DNA from 3 places in the Colwellia sp. 20A7 genome. Region 2 is predicted to be linked to each of the others. Evidence: predicted binding sites of a transcription regulator. Region 2 holds the regulator's gene; each other region holds the start of a gene.
The links. Region 2 encodes MetJ, which represses methionine synthesis genes. Its sites were predicted from a motif close to TAGACGTCTAGACGTCTA; they were not measured.
Positions count from the first base shown of each region.

Region 1: serA (phosphoglycerate dehydrogenase) is a predicted target of MetJ. The motif match lies at 3,301-3,318, and genes of this name have one in related genera.
Region 3: msrA (peptide-methionine (S)-S-oxide reductase MsrA) is a predicted target of MetJ. The motif match lies at 4,281-4,298, and genes of this name have one in related genera.

Region 1 is NZ_CP047130.1:1,107,052-1,112,985, reverse strand. It holds gene GQS55_RS04845 (peptide MFS transporter) at 109-1,632, shown strand; gene GQS55_RS04840 (5-formyltetrahydrofolate cyclo-ligase) at 1,702-2,331, shown strand; gene rpiA (ribose-5-phosphate isomerase RpiA) at 2,443-3,099, shown strand; gene serA (phosphoglycerate dehydrogenase) at 3,400-4,644, shown strand; gene maiA (maleylacetoacetate isomerase) at 4,862-5,503, opposite strand; gene GQS55_RS04820 (fumarylacetoacetate hydrolase family protein) at 5,531-5,934, opposite strand, start outside.
Region 2 is NZ_CP047130.1:4,120,574-4,126,507, reverse strand. It holds gene hemE (uroporphyrinogen decarboxylase) at 63-1,130, shown strand; gene metJ (met regulon transcriptional regulator MetJ) at 1,267-1,605, opposite strand; gene metB (cystathionine gamma-synthase) at 1,920-3,089, shown strand; gene metL (bifunctional aspartate kinase/homoserine dehydrogenase II) at 3,116-5,590, shown strand; gene GQS55_RS17725 (hypothetical protein) at 5,893-5,934, shown strand, end outside.
Region 3 is NZ_CP047130.1:3,660,543-3,666,476, reverse strand. It holds gene ampE (beta-lactamase regulator AmpE) at 52-1,002, opposite strand; gene ampD (1,6-anhydro-N-acetylmuramyl-L-alanine amidase AmpD) at 1,155-1,769, opposite strand; gene GQS55_RS15750 (retropepsin-like aspartic protease family protein) at 1,813-2,334, shown strand; gene nadC (carboxylating nicotinate-nucleotide diphosphorylase) at 2,389-3,264, shown strand; gene msrA (peptide-methionine (S)-S-oxide reductase MsrA) at 3,584-4,162, opposite strand; gene GQS55_RS15735 (hypothetical protein) at 4,468-4,713, shown strand; gene GQS55_RS15730 (sensor histidine kinase) at 4,996-5,934, shown strand, end outside.

The DNA.
Region 1 (5,934 bases), 1.6 Mb from region 2:
GTATAAAAGCACATTGTGCATTTTTTTTGCCGTTTGAATTTTTAAGGCAAAGTGTACATTTACGCAAGTATCTCTACTTAATATAATAATGAAAATTAGGACAATTTTATGTCATCAAAACCAGCAAAAGACTTTTTTGGTCAGCCGAGTGGCCTTAAAACGCTTTTTTTTACAGAAATGTGGGAGCGCATGAGTTATTACGGCATGCGCATGTTACTTGTTTTATTTATGACGGCGACTTTACAAGAAGGTGGTTTAAGTTTAACCGTTGCTTCAGCAGCTGCAATTTACGGATTATACACAGGTTGTGTATATTTTATGGGACTTCCCGGTGGTTGGCTCGCTGATAGATTAATGGGTGGACAAAAAGCCGTATGGTATGGCGGTATCATCATTATGATTGGTCATATCATTTTAGCTATTCCTAGCGAGTATTCATTCTTTATTGGTTTGATTTTTGTTGTCTTAGGTACAGGCTTATTAAAACCAAATATTGGTGCCATGGTTGGTCAACTATATTCTGATGAAGATGTTCGTCGTGACAGTGGTTACGCCATTTATTATATGGGTATTAATATAGGTTCAATCATAGGTTACGGTGTTTGTGGTTATCTAATGGAAAATCAAGGTTGGCACTGGGCGTTTGGTGCTGCTGCCATAGGTATGGCTGTAGGCTTAATTCAGTACAAAATTACAACACCTAACCTTAATGGTGTTGGCGCAAAACCAGTTTATCCTTTATCAAAAAAGGCACAAAAATTAAGTTGGACTATTATCGCTATATTTTTAGCTAGCGTTGCAGCGTTAACTTATGCCATATTTCAAGGTATTGTTACAATTGTACCGGTAACTATTGCGCAATATGTTGCTGTTGCTTTTTCTGCTATTTTCGTCGTTTACTATGCCACTATTTATTTCGGTGGTTCTTTATCTGTTGCTGAAAAGAAAAAACTCATAGCGCTACTTATTATCTGTGTCGCTTCCGCTTGTTTTTGGTCTGGTTTTGAGCAAGCAGGCTCTTCAATGAACTTATTTACTCGTGATTATACTGACCGTATCGTCGGCTCATTTGAAATACCAACAGGATGGTTTCAATCGTTAAATTCTATATTCATTGTCTTATTATCTCCTTTCTTTGCTGCTTTATGGATTAATTTAGGAAAAAGACTTGTAAGTCCTTCTTATGGAATAAAATGTGCAATTGGTTTAATTATTATGGGCAGCGGCTTTATTGTTATGTTTTTTGCAGCACAATATGCAGCGTCAGGAATGAAAATTGCGCCTTATTGGTTAGTGGCGACTTATTTCTTACATACTGTTGGTGAATTATGCTTAAGCCCTGTAGCGTTGAGTGCGGTAAGTAAATTATCACCAAAACGCTTTGCAGGACAAATGATGGGTATTTTTGTATTAACTTATTCTATTGGAAATATCATTTCAGGTTTATTAGCAGGTAATTATGATCCAAATAATGTTTCTCAAATACCTTCGCTATACATACAAATTAGCTTATTTACGATTAGTATTGGTTTGATTGTTTTACTAATAGGTTTCAAGTCACGATTCTGGGAAAATGTATCAGATGAAAATGAAACAAAGACTAATCCTAATTTAGCAAATAATAATGCTTAATTAACTTTTATTTAGCATTAGGTGGGTGTTTCAATACACCCACCTTTATTTTCAATTAAGAAATATTAAATGACTAAATCTTTATTAATACCAACCCAATACTGCGATAGAAACTCAATTAGAAAAACAATTCGTAGCAGAAGAAAAGAGCTCACAAATACATTTCAACAAGAAGCTGCTCAGGCTTTATTATTAACATTAAAAAAAAGTATTTTTGTAAAAAAATCTCAACATATTGCTTTGTACTTAGCTAATGACGGCGAATTAGATTTACAGCCATTTATTCGTTGGTGCTGGCAACAAAATAAACATGTTTATTTGCCCGTTTTACATCCATTTTGTTCAGGTCATTTGCTATTCCTTTTATATGAAGAAAATAGCGTAATGATACAAAATAGCTATGGTATTTTTGAACCTAAATTAGCCGTCAATAAAATTTGCCCATTAGCCCAACTTGATCTTTTATTCACACCATTAGTTGCTTTTGACGATAAGGGTGCTCGATTAGGAATGGGTGGTGGCTTTTACGATAGAACACTTGCCAATTGGCAACAACATCACTTCTATCCAATAGGGCTTGCTCATGATTGCCAACAAGTCGAGACTATTCCTGTAGAAAATTGGGATATACCATTGCCAAAAATTATCACCCCCACTCACACTTACAATTTTAATCTAAAAAGAACTAATTCAATTTAGTTAATACCAACTTAGTATAAATTGCTATTACTGTCTTTTTAACAAGCTACTGCTATAATCTGCGCTATTAATGAAATACTAAAAATAGCTAAACACCTATAAGGCAAACTCATGACACAAGATGAAATGAAAAAAGCAGCAGCATATAAAGCATTAGAATTTATTAAAGAAGGCACTATTGTTGGTGTTGGTACTGGCTCTACCGTTAATTACTTTATTGACGCTTTAGCAACGATTAAAGATGATATAGAAGGTGCAGTTTCCAGCTCTGATGAGTCGACTAAACGTTTGGAAGCACATGGCATTGAGGTATTTGATCTTAATAACATTGGTGTTTTAGATGTTTATGTTGATGGTGCTGATGAAGTTAACGAGTATTTAACCATGATCAAAGGTGGTGGTGCTGCACTCACAAGAGAAAAAATTGTTGCCGCTGTTGCCAATCAATTTATTTGCATCGCTGACGATTCAAAGTTAGTTGACATATTAGGTACTTTCCCATTACCAATTGAAGTGATTCCTATGGCGCGTAGCTATGTTGCTCGACAATTAGTAAAACTTGGCGGCGACCCTGAATATCGTCAAGGTGTTATTACTGATAATGGTAATATCATTATTGATGTGCATAACTTAAAGATTATTGATGCTAAAAAGTTAGAAGCTGATATTAATGCTATTGTTGGTGTTGTCTCAAATGGTTTATTTGCCGCAAGAGGTGCTGATGTATTGATCCTTGGTAGCGCTAGCGGCATTAAAGTTATTAAGTAATATCATATACTTATAGGTTATTAAATTAATTTACATTAAATAATAAAAATATAATTTAGAACACCTAGCGCTCATTCACCGAACTAATTCACCTAAGCAATCAGATAAATAAACATAAAAATCAAACACTTGATTTGTTTGCTTAAATATTTTCTTTAGAGTTTATACGCTATATGTTATCTTACTGAAATTATAGATATCTAGCCATCTAAACGTTTTATTTAGCTGACTTTTATTTAACTGACTTTTTTACTAACAATGTAATTCTAACTTAAATAAGTGAAGCCATACCTTATGACAATAAGCAAAAAATCATTAGCAAAAGACAAAATAAAAATCCTTTTACTTGAAGGTGTTCATCAAAGCGCACTTGAGGAGTTAAAAGAGAAAGGTTATACGAATATTGAGTATATTAAAACATCACTTTCTAATGATGATTTAATTGCCAAAATAGCTGATGTGCATTTTATCGGTATTCGTTCTCGTACTCAGCTAACTGATGAAGTAATAACTCATGCTAAAAAGCTTGTCGCTATTGGCTGTTTTTGTATTGGAACAAACCAAGTTGATATCAAAGCAGCTAAAAAACGTGGTATTCCAGTATTTAACGCACCTTTTTCTAACACTCGTTCTGTTGCTGAATTAGTATTAGGCGAAGCATTATTACTGCTACGTGGTATTCCAGAAAAAAGTGCAAAAGCACATCGTGGTGAATGGTTAAAATCAGCAGTAGGCTCTTTTGAGGCTCGTGGTAAAACACTCGGTATTATTGGTTACGGACATATTGGAACTCAACTTGGTATTTTAGCCGAAACATTAGGTATGCGTGTTAGATTTTACGACATAGAAACTAAATTACCTTTAGGTAATGCAAGTCAATCATCTTCATTGAAATCACTATTAAATGAAGCTGATGTTGTTAGTTTACATGTACCAGAAACACCTCAAACACAGTATATGATAGGTAAAGATCAGTTTACTGCGATGAAAAAAGGCGCTATTTTTATTAACGCTTCTCGCGGTACCGTTGTGGATATAGAAGCACTTGCACAAGCATTGACAGACAAGAAAATAGCCGGTGCTGCTATTGATGTATTCCCTGTTGAGCCAAAAGGTAATGATGATGAATTCGTATCACCATTACGTGGTTTTGATAATGTAATTCTAACACCACATATTGGTGGTAGTACTAAAGAAGCACAAGAAAACATTGGTTTAGAAGTAGCAAGTAAATTAGCTAAATATTCTGACAATGGCTCTAGCTTATCAGCAGTTAACTTCCCAGAAGTATCACTGCCAGAGCATTCTTTACCTGGAGAAACAGGAACAAGCCGCTTATTACACATTCATCATAACCAACCAGGCGTTTTAACAAAAATTAACCAAGCCTTTGCTGAAAACAATATAAATATTGCTTCACAATATTTACAAACAGATTCAGAAATTGGTTATGTGGTTATTGATATTGAGTCATCTGATAGCGCACAAGCATTAAAAGCATTGAAAGCAATTGACGGTACAATTAAAGCAAGAATATTGCATTAATTTACCAGGTTGGGTTCTAATCTCGTTAACCGCGATTAGAACCCAACCTATTATTAGTATAATTCCCTTATCGCAACACAAATAGAGTTACTAGACTCTTATCCCGTTAATACATATTCCTTTAATACATATTCCTCTGAACTTCATTTACACCTATTACCAATTTAATGTAACACGCTAAGCAATAATACTTACATGAGCAAAGTTTTGATCAACATTATGATTGTGCGTCAGCCTGATTTTCAGGGAGAGCTAACTGAAAAGCTTCAAGTTTACTGCAATTATCTACTACTCGATTTATATAGGGGAAGTGACTCATATCAATACCAAAACGATGGGCGTTATACACTTGTGGTATTAAACAAATATCAGCAACGGTTATTTGATCTTTAAAACAGTAACAGCCAGAGGTATGTACAAGTTGCTTTTCTATCGCATCAAAACCGATAACCATCCAATGCTTAATCCACGCTAATTTAGCATCACTTAGTAAGTTAAGTTCATCCACTAAATATTGTTGAACACGTAAATTATTTAATGGGTGAATTTCACAAGCAATATCTAATGCAAGTGCTTTCACTTTAGCTGTCTCTTGTAAGTTATCAGGATATAATGATAACCCTGATTTTTTAGACTCAAGATAATCAATAATTGCTAGTGACTGATGTAATGTGAAATCACCATCTATTAAGGTTGGCACTAATTGGTTAGGATTAATGGCGGTATAATCATCCTTACATTGCTCTCCACCATTTTTAACTAAATGTACGAAAATAGATTCAAAATCGATTTTTTTTAAGTACAAAGCTATCCGTACTCTATAAGCTGCAGTTGATCGCCAATAACCATAAAGTTTCATATTATCCCCTACTTTTAATATCTTTCGTTATGATATTTTATATTCGACAACCTTTTGATTAATAGCACCAAAAATACTATCACCATTGTCGTCAAGCATCTCAATACGGACTTTATCGCCAAACTTCATAAACTCAGTACTAGCAGTTCCGTTTGCAACTATTTCTAACATACGCTTTTCCGCTAGACAGCTTGAGCCCGCCGAACGATCGTAATTAGAAATAGTGCCTGAGCCAACGATACAACCCGCAGACAAAGGACGAGTTTTTGCTGCATGAGCAACAATGGTTGGAAAATCAAACGTCATATCAACACCGCAATTTGGCTTTCCAAATAAGGTGTCATTCAAATAGGTTATTAATGGTAAATGTAGTTTTTTACCGTTCCACGCAGTCCCCAACTCATCAGGTGTAATAGCAACAGGAGAAAAGG
Region 2 (5,934 bases):
TTGTTAATCCTATTTCTGGAAGTTCAAGTAAGTAAATAATGAATAAATTAGAGGGTTTATTGGTGACTGAATTAAAAAATGATAATTATTTACGTGCGCTTTTAAAGCAGCCAGTAGATTACACACCTGTTTGGATGATGAGACAAGCAGGACGTTATTTACCTGAATATAGAGCAGTACGCAAAGATGCTGGCGATTTTATGTCAGTTTGTCGTGATGCTGACTTAGCTTGTGAAGTTACTATTCAGCCGTTGCGTCGTTTTCCGCTTGATGCAGCTATTTTATTCAGCGACATATTAACAATTCCTGATGCTATGGGGTTGGGCTTATATTTCGAAACGGGCGAAGGTCCTAAATTTGAACGTCCTATTACGTGTAAGGCCGATGTTGAAAAAATTGGCATTCCTGATCCTGAAGGCGAATTGCAATACGTAATGAACGCTGTTCGTACTATTAAAAAAGAACTTAATGGTAGCGTGCCGTTGATTGGTTTTTCAGGTAGTCCGTGGACGTTGGCAACTTACATGATTGAAGGTAGCAGTTCAAAAGCTTTTACTAAAATCAAAAAAATGATGTTTTCTGATCCACAAACACTTCATTTATTACTTGATAAGCTAGCTGACTCTGTAATTTCATACTTGAATGCACAAATTGCTGCTGGTGCGCAATCAGTGATGGTGTTTGATACCTGGGGCGGCGTATTGTCACCACGTGATTACAAAGAATTTTCATTGCAATATATGCATAAAATCGTTGACGGTTTAACGCGTTATAATGATGGTCGCCAAGTGCCAGTAACTTTATTTACTAAAAATGGCGGCATGTGGTTAGAAGATATTGCTGCCACAGGCTGTGATGCTGTAGGACTTGATTGGACTATTGATATAGAAAACGCTAAAGCACGTGTTGGCGATAAAGTTGCGTTGCAAGGCAATATGGACCCTTCTATGTTGTATGCACCATTACCGCGTATAGAACAGGAAGTATCTAAAATATTAGCCGGTTTTGGTGAAGGTGGTACAGGGCATGTATTTAACTTAGGCCATGGTATTCACCCTGATGTGAATCCAGATCATGCAGGACACTTTATTGAGTCAGTGCATCGTTTAAGTAAGCCATATCACGGGTAAATTATCTTGTAGCAAATCTTGTAGCTATATTATTGGCTAAATCTGATATTAAAAACAAAAAAAGTAGCAAACTCTATAGAGGTTGCTACTTTTTTTATTTGAGGTTAGTTATTTTAAGCTATTGATAAAGTCGGACTTAAACCAATTCGTCATCATCTATTTCATAAGCACTAAAATCAGTAATCCCTTTTTCTTCTAAAATACGGCGAACACTAGCAGGTAACTTTTCATCATTATCTTTAGCGAGATCTTCATCATCTGGTAAAGGTTGGCCGGTAAACGCATGTAAGAATGCTTCGCACAATAATTCGCTATTAGTTGCATGGCGTAAATTATTTACTTGGCGCCTAGTTCGTTCGTCAGTTAATACTTTTAAGACACGCAAAGGAATTGAGACAGTAATTTTTTTTACTTGCTCACTCTTTTTACCATGTTCGGCATAGGGATTAATATACTCGTCATTCCACTCAGCCATGTAAATTCCTCTGTAGCTATTAATGTAAATGGTTAATTATTATTTTTATATGATTATAAAAACTCATTTAAAGGTATTATTTAATTAAAGTTGAATTAAATATCAATTAAGCTTCATTGGAACAGAGAAGCATATACTTATTTCTTCTTAATCATGCAATTCTACTGGTTGCAGAAATCCAGTCAAGTAGAAGTTTAGATGTCTAAAAATTCTTGACCTAAATAGTCAAAACCTTTAGAGTTATAGACGTCCAAACATCCAAAATATTAAATATATAAGTTTGTGGTGTTAGTTAATGAAAATAAGGAATAAAAATGTCGAATACTAAAATGAAAAGCATTACTACTTCGGCAGTTCAGGCGGGTATTAACACTGATAAACAACATGGTGCGGTTGTCGCTCCTATTCATTTATCTAGCACTTATTCATTAAAGAGCTTTAATGAAAAACGTGAATTTGATTATTCTCGAACAGGTAATCCGACCCGAGCAACTTTCGCTAAAACGATTGCTAAATTAGAGCAAGGCCAAGTTGGTATTGCTACAAGCACCGGTATGTCGTCAGTATTATTGATTTGTCAGTTACTATCCGTTGATGATCTCGTTGTTATTCCTCATGACTGTTATGGGGGAAGCTTTCGCTTATTTACCCATTTAGCCAAACGTGGTCAATTCAAACTCATTGTTGTTGATCAAAATAACAAACCGGCACTAGCCGAAGCATTAGCACAAAAACCTAAATTAGTGTTAATTGAAAGCCCGAGTAATCCGCTATTACGGTTAGTTGATATTGAAGAAGTAGCTAACGCTAGTCATGAAGTAGGTGCCTTAGTTGCTGTAGATAACACCTTCTTATCTCCTGCTTTACAACAACCATTAACATTGGGTGCAGACATCGTTTTTCACTCTACCACTAAATATATCAACGGACACAGCGATGTTGTGGGTGGTGTTTTAGTGACTAAAGAGCAGGCTTTAGGTGATGAGTTAGCTTGGTGGGCAAATTGTATTGGTATTACTGGCAGTGCATTTGATAGTTTTCTGGCGGTACGAGGCCTGAAAACCTTACCAATTCGTATGAAACAACATCAAGAAAATGCAGAGCAAGTTGCTGCGTTTCTAAAAAATCATCCTGCGATAGAGTCGGTTTATTATCCAGGCTTTGAAGACCATCCAGGACATGAAATTGCTAAAAAGCAACAAGCAGGCTTTGGCGCTATGCTAAGTTTTGATGTTAAAGGTGGCGTTGAGTCGGTGAAAAGGTTATTTGCTAATTTAGAGCTGTTTACTTTAGCGCAATCACTAGGTGGAGTAGAAAGTTTAATTTGTCATCCGCCAACAATGACTCATGCTGGTATGGCCGAAACAGCAAGACTAGCGGCTGGCATTACAGACTCTTTAGTGAGAGTTTCAGTCGGTATTGAAGATATTAATGATATTTTGGCCGATTTAGCGCATGGGTTAGAACAAAGCCAAACGCGTTAATAAACAATAATTTTGCAGAAGAATAAATGACAGAATCACAAAGACCTCAAAATAAATTAGCTAAACATGCGGTTAACGTGCATAAGTTTGGTGGTAGCTCTTTAGCTAATGCGCAGTGCATAGAGCGCGTTGTTGATATTATCCGACAAAATTGCCAACTCAATGACATTGTTGTTGTTTCTGCTAACGGTAAAACCACCGATAGTTTGTTTGCCATATTAGCGCAAACAGAAAGCTCTGACCTAACAGCAGCGTTGAGCGAATTAGAGCAACAACAACTTTTACTTATCAATGCATTGTTAAACGAGAAAAGTTCAAAGCAACTAACACCGCTATTATCTACCGATATAGTTCAGCTAAGAACGTGGTTGTCGAATGATATCATTCAGCACAGAAATGATATTTTAGCTTACGGTGAATTGTGGTCTGCACGTTTATTATCAGCTTTATTAAATGAAAAAATTTGCCCAAGTAACTCGGTTGATGCCCGTGATTTTCTCGTGATAGACAACGAACAAAATTGTGTGGTTGATCATGCCTTAAGTAGTGCACAATTTAAAACTCGATTGCAGTTTGGAAAATTAGCTGTAATTACAGGGTATATTAGCCGTGATAGTCGCGGTAAAACTTGCACGCTAGGCCGTAATGGTAGTGACTATTCAGCAACTATTGTTGCGTCTTTAGTCGGCGCTAATAATGTAACCTTATGGACCGATGTCGATGGTATTTATAGCGCCGACCCACGCGTTGTACCTAATGCGAGAAAACTACATCGTTTACCTAATGGTGTGGCAAAAGAGCTAGGACGTTTAGGTAATCCTGTTTTACATGCCAAAACGTTAATGCCATTGGTTAATGAAAATTTATCTCACCACTGTCACTTACATGTAGCAAGCAGTTTTGATTCACAAGTTGCCGGTACAGAAATAGGTACTTTTGGCAATATTGCAAAACAAGAGCTCTCAGTTACCTATTTGAATGATCTGATATTAGCGAAATCAGCAAGCTTTATTGCTGATTTGGCCGATGACGTAGCGGGGAGCTCAAGAGCTAGTTTATTTAAAAAAGCGTTAGTTGAATTTTCGCCTATTTGTTCTGATGGCGAGCAAGGCTTTATTGTTATCAATCAATATCAGCAAAAAGCGTTAAGCCAATGGTTAGCCAGTCACGACGTCGAAGTTACTTTTATTCCTACTGCTATTATTGCAACGGTTGGACATAACGTTGCACAACGCGGCGATATTAAAGCGCGCTTTAAACGATCTTTAAAGAGTGCTCAGCCTCTATTTTTAGTGAGCAGTAAAAATAATCATAGTGTTATTGCCGTATTGGCCGAGCCTTGTAGCACAGAATTATTGAATAAAGTTCATCACGATATGACTAAAGATTCTCGCCATATAGGGTTGGTTATTGCGGGTTTAGGTAATATTGGTGAGCGTTTCCTTGAGCTATTACCTGCACAGTTAAATAGAATATATGCCTTAGAAAATACTCACCTTGTCGGATTATTATCGTCGAAAAAAGCCTTAATCAATAACGATGGCATTGACGTGAATCAAGCATTGTCATTATTTAAGCAAGAAGCTAAACCGTATAACAACGACGAATTACTGGCCTGGTTAAGTAATCATCCTTATGACGAATTAATTGTGGTAGATATTACGCCAAGCGAAGATTTTAGTTTGCTTTATCAAGACTTTTTTACGCGCGGTATTCACGTTATTGGTGCGAATAAGTGGGCAGCTTCATCAGGTACTGAGCACTACAATACGTTGGTCAATACCGCCGATAAGAATAACAGCCTGTGGTTAGGTAATACTACCGTTGGGGCTGGATTACCTATCAATTATGCTATTGCAGATTTAAATAACAGCGGCGATACTATTACAGCAATTGCCGGTATTTTTTCGGGTACGCTTTCATGGTTATTTGAAACTTATGACGGTTCTACTGCTTTTTCAACGTTACTTATTAATGCACTTAATCAGGGGATCACAGAGCCAGATCCACGTGAAGATTTATCAGGACGTGATGTACAGCGTAAGTTACTAATTCTAGCTCGTATGGCTGGTTTTGAGCTGTCACTTGATGATATTGATTGCACCAATCTAGTACCTGAAAATTTACAAAATATCAGTCGAGAAGAATTTTTAGCAAGGGTTAATGAGTTAGATGATTATTTTGCTAATGCGTTAACTGATGCTAACAAGAAAGCGAGTTGTATTCGTTATGTGGCACGCTTGAACGTTGATGAGACGGGGAATATTCAAGCGAAAGTAAGCTTAGAAGTCTTACCACAAACAGATGCTTTTGCTAATTTGACACCGTGCGACAATATTTTTCAAATTAGTAGTCATTGGTATCAAGAAAACCCCTTAATTATCCGTGGCCCAGGCGCTGGACGAGATGTTACTGCTGGCGGTTTACATTCTGATCTCGTTAATATTTGTCAGCAATTAACGCATAAACAACACCTAGTAAAAATAAAGGGAATAAACTAATAGATTATTACTGTTTAAGACAAGCGGAGTCTTAAATGGATCAACATTAACCTATGCCATACATAAGGTGCAGGTTAATAGGAATACTTAATAAATATGCAGCAATAGGTATAAGAGTTAGTTCCTGAACTTTACTGTTTTTGCCTTTCTTCTGGTTGCTTAGTTATGTATTTTCTAGCATTATTAGCTATCATATATAGATTCAATAACTAAATAACACCTTAATGGCTAAAGCTTCCAATCATCAGACACACTATACTCGTCAAGTTCACCTTTTAATCGGTAAACTTTATGGGCGAAGTATGCTAAATGATTCTTTACTTGAACGGGCAATTCACTATTTT
Region 3 (5,934 bases), 460 kb from region 2:
AAATTAAATTTGATTAAATTATTGTTATTACAGTCGTAACTAACTAACTAACTAACTAACTATGCCTATTAATGTTAGTAAGGCTATAAGCGCTAACATTAGCAGAAGGTTTCGTTTTGCTAAACGCACTAGTAAGCAAGGCTCTGCTGTACAGTCACCATCTTCAAGCATTATATCTTCAGATTTTTGTGCTACATCAATAAGAACTTCATGAGTGAGCTTCTTTGTATCAAACAAACTTTCTAGCCACATCGGAAAGGCTTTTGAAAAATGACCGACGAACATGTAGCCAAATGAAGTAATCCGCACTGGTAACCAATCAATATAAAAAAGAATTTTGTGATAATTATTACAGCTTAGTACTGGCTCATTTTTAATACCCTCATCGAAGGAGCTTTCTATTGATGAATCTGTAGTTTCTTCAACAACCTCTTGTACTTCGTTATTTTTAATCTCAGCCGTTTCATTTTCTGTTTTTTTATTCAAGGTACAGCCATTCTCTTGCTCTATAACTGTCGTTAATAAACGATAGAATACCGCGCCGGCGGCACCGAAAAAAATGAAAAAAATCATAATGGCAATATAATAACGATAATTTAACCAAATAAGTGCTTGCCCAAAGCCAACAGCAGGTAGGTTTTTATCTTCCAATAATTGCTGATGATGTAAATTAGAGGTGGTGTCATCACCTTTAAAAGCGGCAAGTAAATATTGTTTGTAGCTGTTTCTTGTTTTGGAACAACCCAAGGTGACAATAAGAATTAAGGTTGAAATGATTAAGTGTAATAACCCGTTATCTACTATTGCTAAAACGCCATAAATAATAACGACAGGTACTAACAAAAACAGGGTATAACGAATACTCGTCGCTTTAATACGGGATAAAACGCCGTTATTTTGGAAAAAACTTATATATTTTTGATAGTAGAAATCGAAGCGCCATATGGATGAAGAAAGTGTTTTTTCAGCCATTAAGGCGATTAGTAAACTTAGTAAACTCATGTGTAACCTTATTTATTAATAAATAGAATCCATTTTCCGCAAGGATCAATTAATTATATGTATTGATTAACGTCAATACGGTACTTTTCTGTTTGATAAAATCCAGTGATTTAAAGCATAGTTGTATTTTTTATTGCGATAAATTAAAAGGATTATTCGCTAACTTTTCGTTGTTGTAAACACTGATGAAAATAGGCCCAATCAAATGCTGGCCCAGGATCTGTTTTTCTGCCATTAGCAATATCACAATGTCCGGCAATATTTTTATTACTAACAAGTGGGTAGTTTTTTTGTATCATCACCGTTAATGCTACTAATGCTTGGTATTGTGCTTCTTCATAAGGTATATCATCCGTACCTTCAAGCTCAATACCGATAGAAAAGTCATTACACTTTTCTATGCCATTAAAATTAGATACGCCCGCATGCCATGCTTTATCATCAAAAGATACATACTGAATAATACTGCCATCACGCTTAACCAAGCAATGGGCAGATACTTGTAATTCAGCTATATCAGCAAAGCTAGGGTGAGCATTTGCATCTATTTTTCCAAGAAAGAGCTCAGTTATATAATTATTGCCAAACTCGCCTGCAGGTAAGGATATATTGTGAACGACCAGTAACGAAACAGGCACATCTTGACATCTAGGCGTGAAAAAAGGCGACCTCTGTTGAGGCATATCTGATAGCCAACCATCTTCTATGTTGTAGTTTGGTCGCAAATTATTACGCTTTATCACTTTTTTCTGTTTGCTTAACGACATACAATAACTTTTATTTTAACGCTTATGTGAGAATTTCTTTATTATGACTGAAGATGACTCAACAAACAAAATAGGTAAGCTATTTGTTTGGCTTGCATGGATTATTGCTATTGCATTATTAATGTACTTTTTTCAAGGTGTACTTGATAAACAATATAACCCAAATAGTCAGCCACAAGTTAGCTTAAATAGTGCAGGACAAGCAGAAGTTGTTTTACAGCAAAATAAGCAGGGTCATTATGTTACGTTAGGTAGCATTAATGAATCCCCCGTAACTTTTTTACTTGATACCGGGGCAACGCAAGTGTCAATCCCTGCTCATATTGCTGATGAATTACAGCTAGAAAGTTTTGGCAGTTACCCTGTTCGAACAGCAAATGGCACAGTAACTGTTTATAAAACCCAAATAGATCAACTTAGCATTGGTAATATTTTCCTATATAATGTCGCCGCACATATCAACCCGGCAATGAAAAGTGATGCTATTTTGTTGGGAATGAGTGCCTTAAAAGAAGTAGAGTTTAGCCAAAAAGGCAAACAACTTACTTTACGTGAATACCGCTAACAGGAATGAAAAATGCATACTTCTGAAAAACTTACTGCTGTCCTTTCTGCTGAAATGACCAAGCTAGAACAAGATGTCACCGCAACGGTTACTTGGGCACTGAAAGAAGATTTAGGTGTTATTAATGGACAAACACCCAATGTAGAGCAAGATATTACCGCAATGTTAATTCCTGCCAATGAACAAGCAGTAGCAACCGTTATTACACGTGAAGATTGTGTTGTTTGTGGTACTTCTTGGGTTAATGAAGTATTTGCACAATTAGATAATTCACAGCCAGAGCTAGCAAAAACCAAGATCACTTGGTTTGTTAGTGACGGAGAAAAAGTTAAAGCAAACACAACCTTATTTCAACTTGAAGGTAATGCACGCACTTTGTTAACCGGCGAACGTACAGCGCTTAATTTTCTGCAAACCCTGTCAGGTACTGCAACATTAACAAGCCAGTATGTACAAGAATTAGTTGGCTCTAATACTAAGTTATTAGATACTCGCAAAACATTACCAGGTTTACGCAGCGCACAAAAATACGCAGTATTATCGGGTGGTGGTGTAAATCATCGAATAGGCTTGTTCGATGCTTTCCTAATTAAAGAAAATCACATTGCTGCTTGCGGTGGTATTGCACAAGCGGTTGCTACAGCAAAACAAAATCACAGTGATAAAACCGTGGAAGTAGAAGTGGAGTCGATGGATGAACTTCAACAAGCACTAACGGCAGGCGCTGATATTATTATGTTAGATAATTTTACTCCTACCATGATTGAAGAAGCGGTTGCTGCGACACGTGGTAAAGCTAAATTAGAAGTCTCGGGTAATATGACGATAGAAATTTTACAAGAATACACTAAAGCTGGCGTTGATTTTATTTCTAGCGGTGCATTGACTAAACACGTGCAAGCTGTCGATTTATCCATGCGTTTTCAGTAATTATTTAAGTCGTTATTTTGTGTAATCACTTTTAAACTGTACTTTTCGAGTAACTATGTTGAGTGATTTAAGCTTAATGGACACGTTCAAATAAAACTAATTAGCCTAACCGTTCACAAGTTTATAGCTTTAATGGAGTAGGTAGTTGCGTTGGTTGGTTGGTAAAATATTGAAACAAGTAATATTCAGCGCGTTTGAATAATTCATTATTCATCTAGTAGCGGCAAAACCAAAAGAAGTATTTTTATGCTCGTTATCGATATTTAGAGCGTCCAAACACTTCTTCAGGTTATGGTATGTATAAATTGTATACGTTTAGCTATTTCAGTTTATTAACAAATGTTTGTCTAAATTTGGCTAATTTAGGTGATACAATTGCTTGGCAGTATTGATTTTCAGGATTATTATTAACATAATCTTGATGATACTCTTCACCAGAATAAAAGACTTCAATGGCACACACTTGCGTAACAATCTCTTGATCAAAGGTTTTTTCGTCAGTCATCTCTTGAATGATTTTTTCAGCTATTTGTTTCTGAGAGTCATCATGATAAAAAATAGCTGAACGATATTGAGTTCCTATATCGTTACCTTGTCGATTTAATTGCGTAGGATCATGCAAGGTAAAAAATATTTCCAGTATTTCTTGGTAAGTAATTAAAGCAGAATCAAAGCTAAGTTGTACTACTTCAGCATGTCCAGTTTCACCCGTACATATTTCTTCATAAGTTGGTGAAACTGTTTGTCCGCCCATATATCCAGATGTTGCTGAAAATATGCCTTTAACTTGCGTGAAAGCCCCTTCAATACACCAAAAGCACCCTCCAGCTAAGGTAGCAAGTTGTGCAGTGTTATCACTTTGAGTGTTGTTAACATCAGTCGTTGTCGTTTTTGTCATAGGGTTTCTATTCACTATTAATTGCGAATTATTACTTCAATTAAATTAAGGCCTAACTTAAGGTTTAAATTAAGGTTTAACTTAGGCCTTAATTAATGCGTAAATTGAAATATTAATATATTCATTTAGCCGTACATATTACAACAATAAATAGCGTAGTTAAACTAACATCAGTGAACATACTCTTTAAAACAGTAGACCATATACTGCGAAATATATCTGTAATACGACGGCAATATTACCGTCATAATATCTTGTTATTCTGCCATTAATTACAGTCTATTATTTTTATATCAAGTACTTAAATGAAAAAGCTAAGCCGCGTTAGCAGTAAACTTATTATTTTATCCTTTAGTGAGTTTGGCTATTGGCGTGATCCAACTTGTTATAATTCATACCATAAAATTGCTGACTTAGTCTCTAAAGCTAAATCAGTAGCTGAAAAGAAAACCGGTAATAACCTATTCATCTGCAGAAGACAAAAGCTAGACATCTTGATGATTACTGATAACCGTTTATCTCAAGTAGTACACAGTAATAATTTATCATGAATAACCAGCATCGCTCTGTAACTTTCTACTCTTCTACTTATCATGATAAGCCATCGTTTTAAGTTTTATCAAAATTTCAAGAGCAATAGCTAATAGCCACTTTTGAACAGTGTCTTTAGAGCAAGTTGCTTATTACCAAATTATTGTACTGTTTTTTGATTTTACTCATTACATAGATCAAAAATAAAGATAATATGAGACAAATATTCATTTGCAAAGTTAGCTAAACGAAAGCTTATTAAGCTTAGCTCAGATTTGTTAACCTTATGTTGTTCGTCATTTATGTTTCCACTTTTTAAAATTACTAATTTTTCAGTAACGTTTAAGTCCGGCAACCCAATTCAAATGGTACTTGCTTTACGTAGCGTCGCCATTGTTATTCAATTATTGTTAATACTTTTCGTTAATTTAGTTTTAAATTATCAACTGCCATGGGCCCCTTTATTTGGCGTAATTGCATTAGAGCTAATTTATACCTTTATTAGTTTTGTATTTTATCAAAAAAAATTGCAAGTCAGTCAACTGGCTTTATTAATACAAGTTTGCTCAGACATCTTATTTATGTCGCTGTTATTATTTTTTAGTGGTGGCGCAACCAATGCTTTTGTTTCACTCTTGCTAATACCGATCGCTATTGCTGCTGTGACATTACCACCAACCTTACTCGCATTAGTTGCCTTTTTAGCGATTGGCTCTTATAGCATTTTATTATGGTTTTTACCGATGAGTGTTATGCATGGCAATATGGAAGGGCACTTTATTGCTATGGGAATAAATTTTTTATTTTCTACTTTAGTGGTTGCACTTGTTGTTGGAAAAATGGCGCGCAGCATTAACCAACGAGAACTTGCTATTGCCGCTTATCGAGAGAACTTATTAAAGCAAGAGCAAGTGACTTCTCTTGGTGTTGCTTCAGCACAAGTGACTCATCAACTGGCAACGCCTATTGCAACCATACAATTATTGGCAGATGAGCTTGAGGAAGACTTTGCTGATAATAGTATTATTACCGATATGCAAAGTCAGTTAAAACGTTGTAGTGATAGTTTAGATGCATTTCGTTCGATGGTACTTTCTATTAAAGAGCAAACTCGTACAGTGAGTACCGTGGATAACTTACTTGATGAAATATTAGAAAATTTACGCGTGAATTACCCTGATATTGATGTTGAGCTAATAAAAGAGCATCAAGGTGATGTTACTATTATGGCCGATGCGACA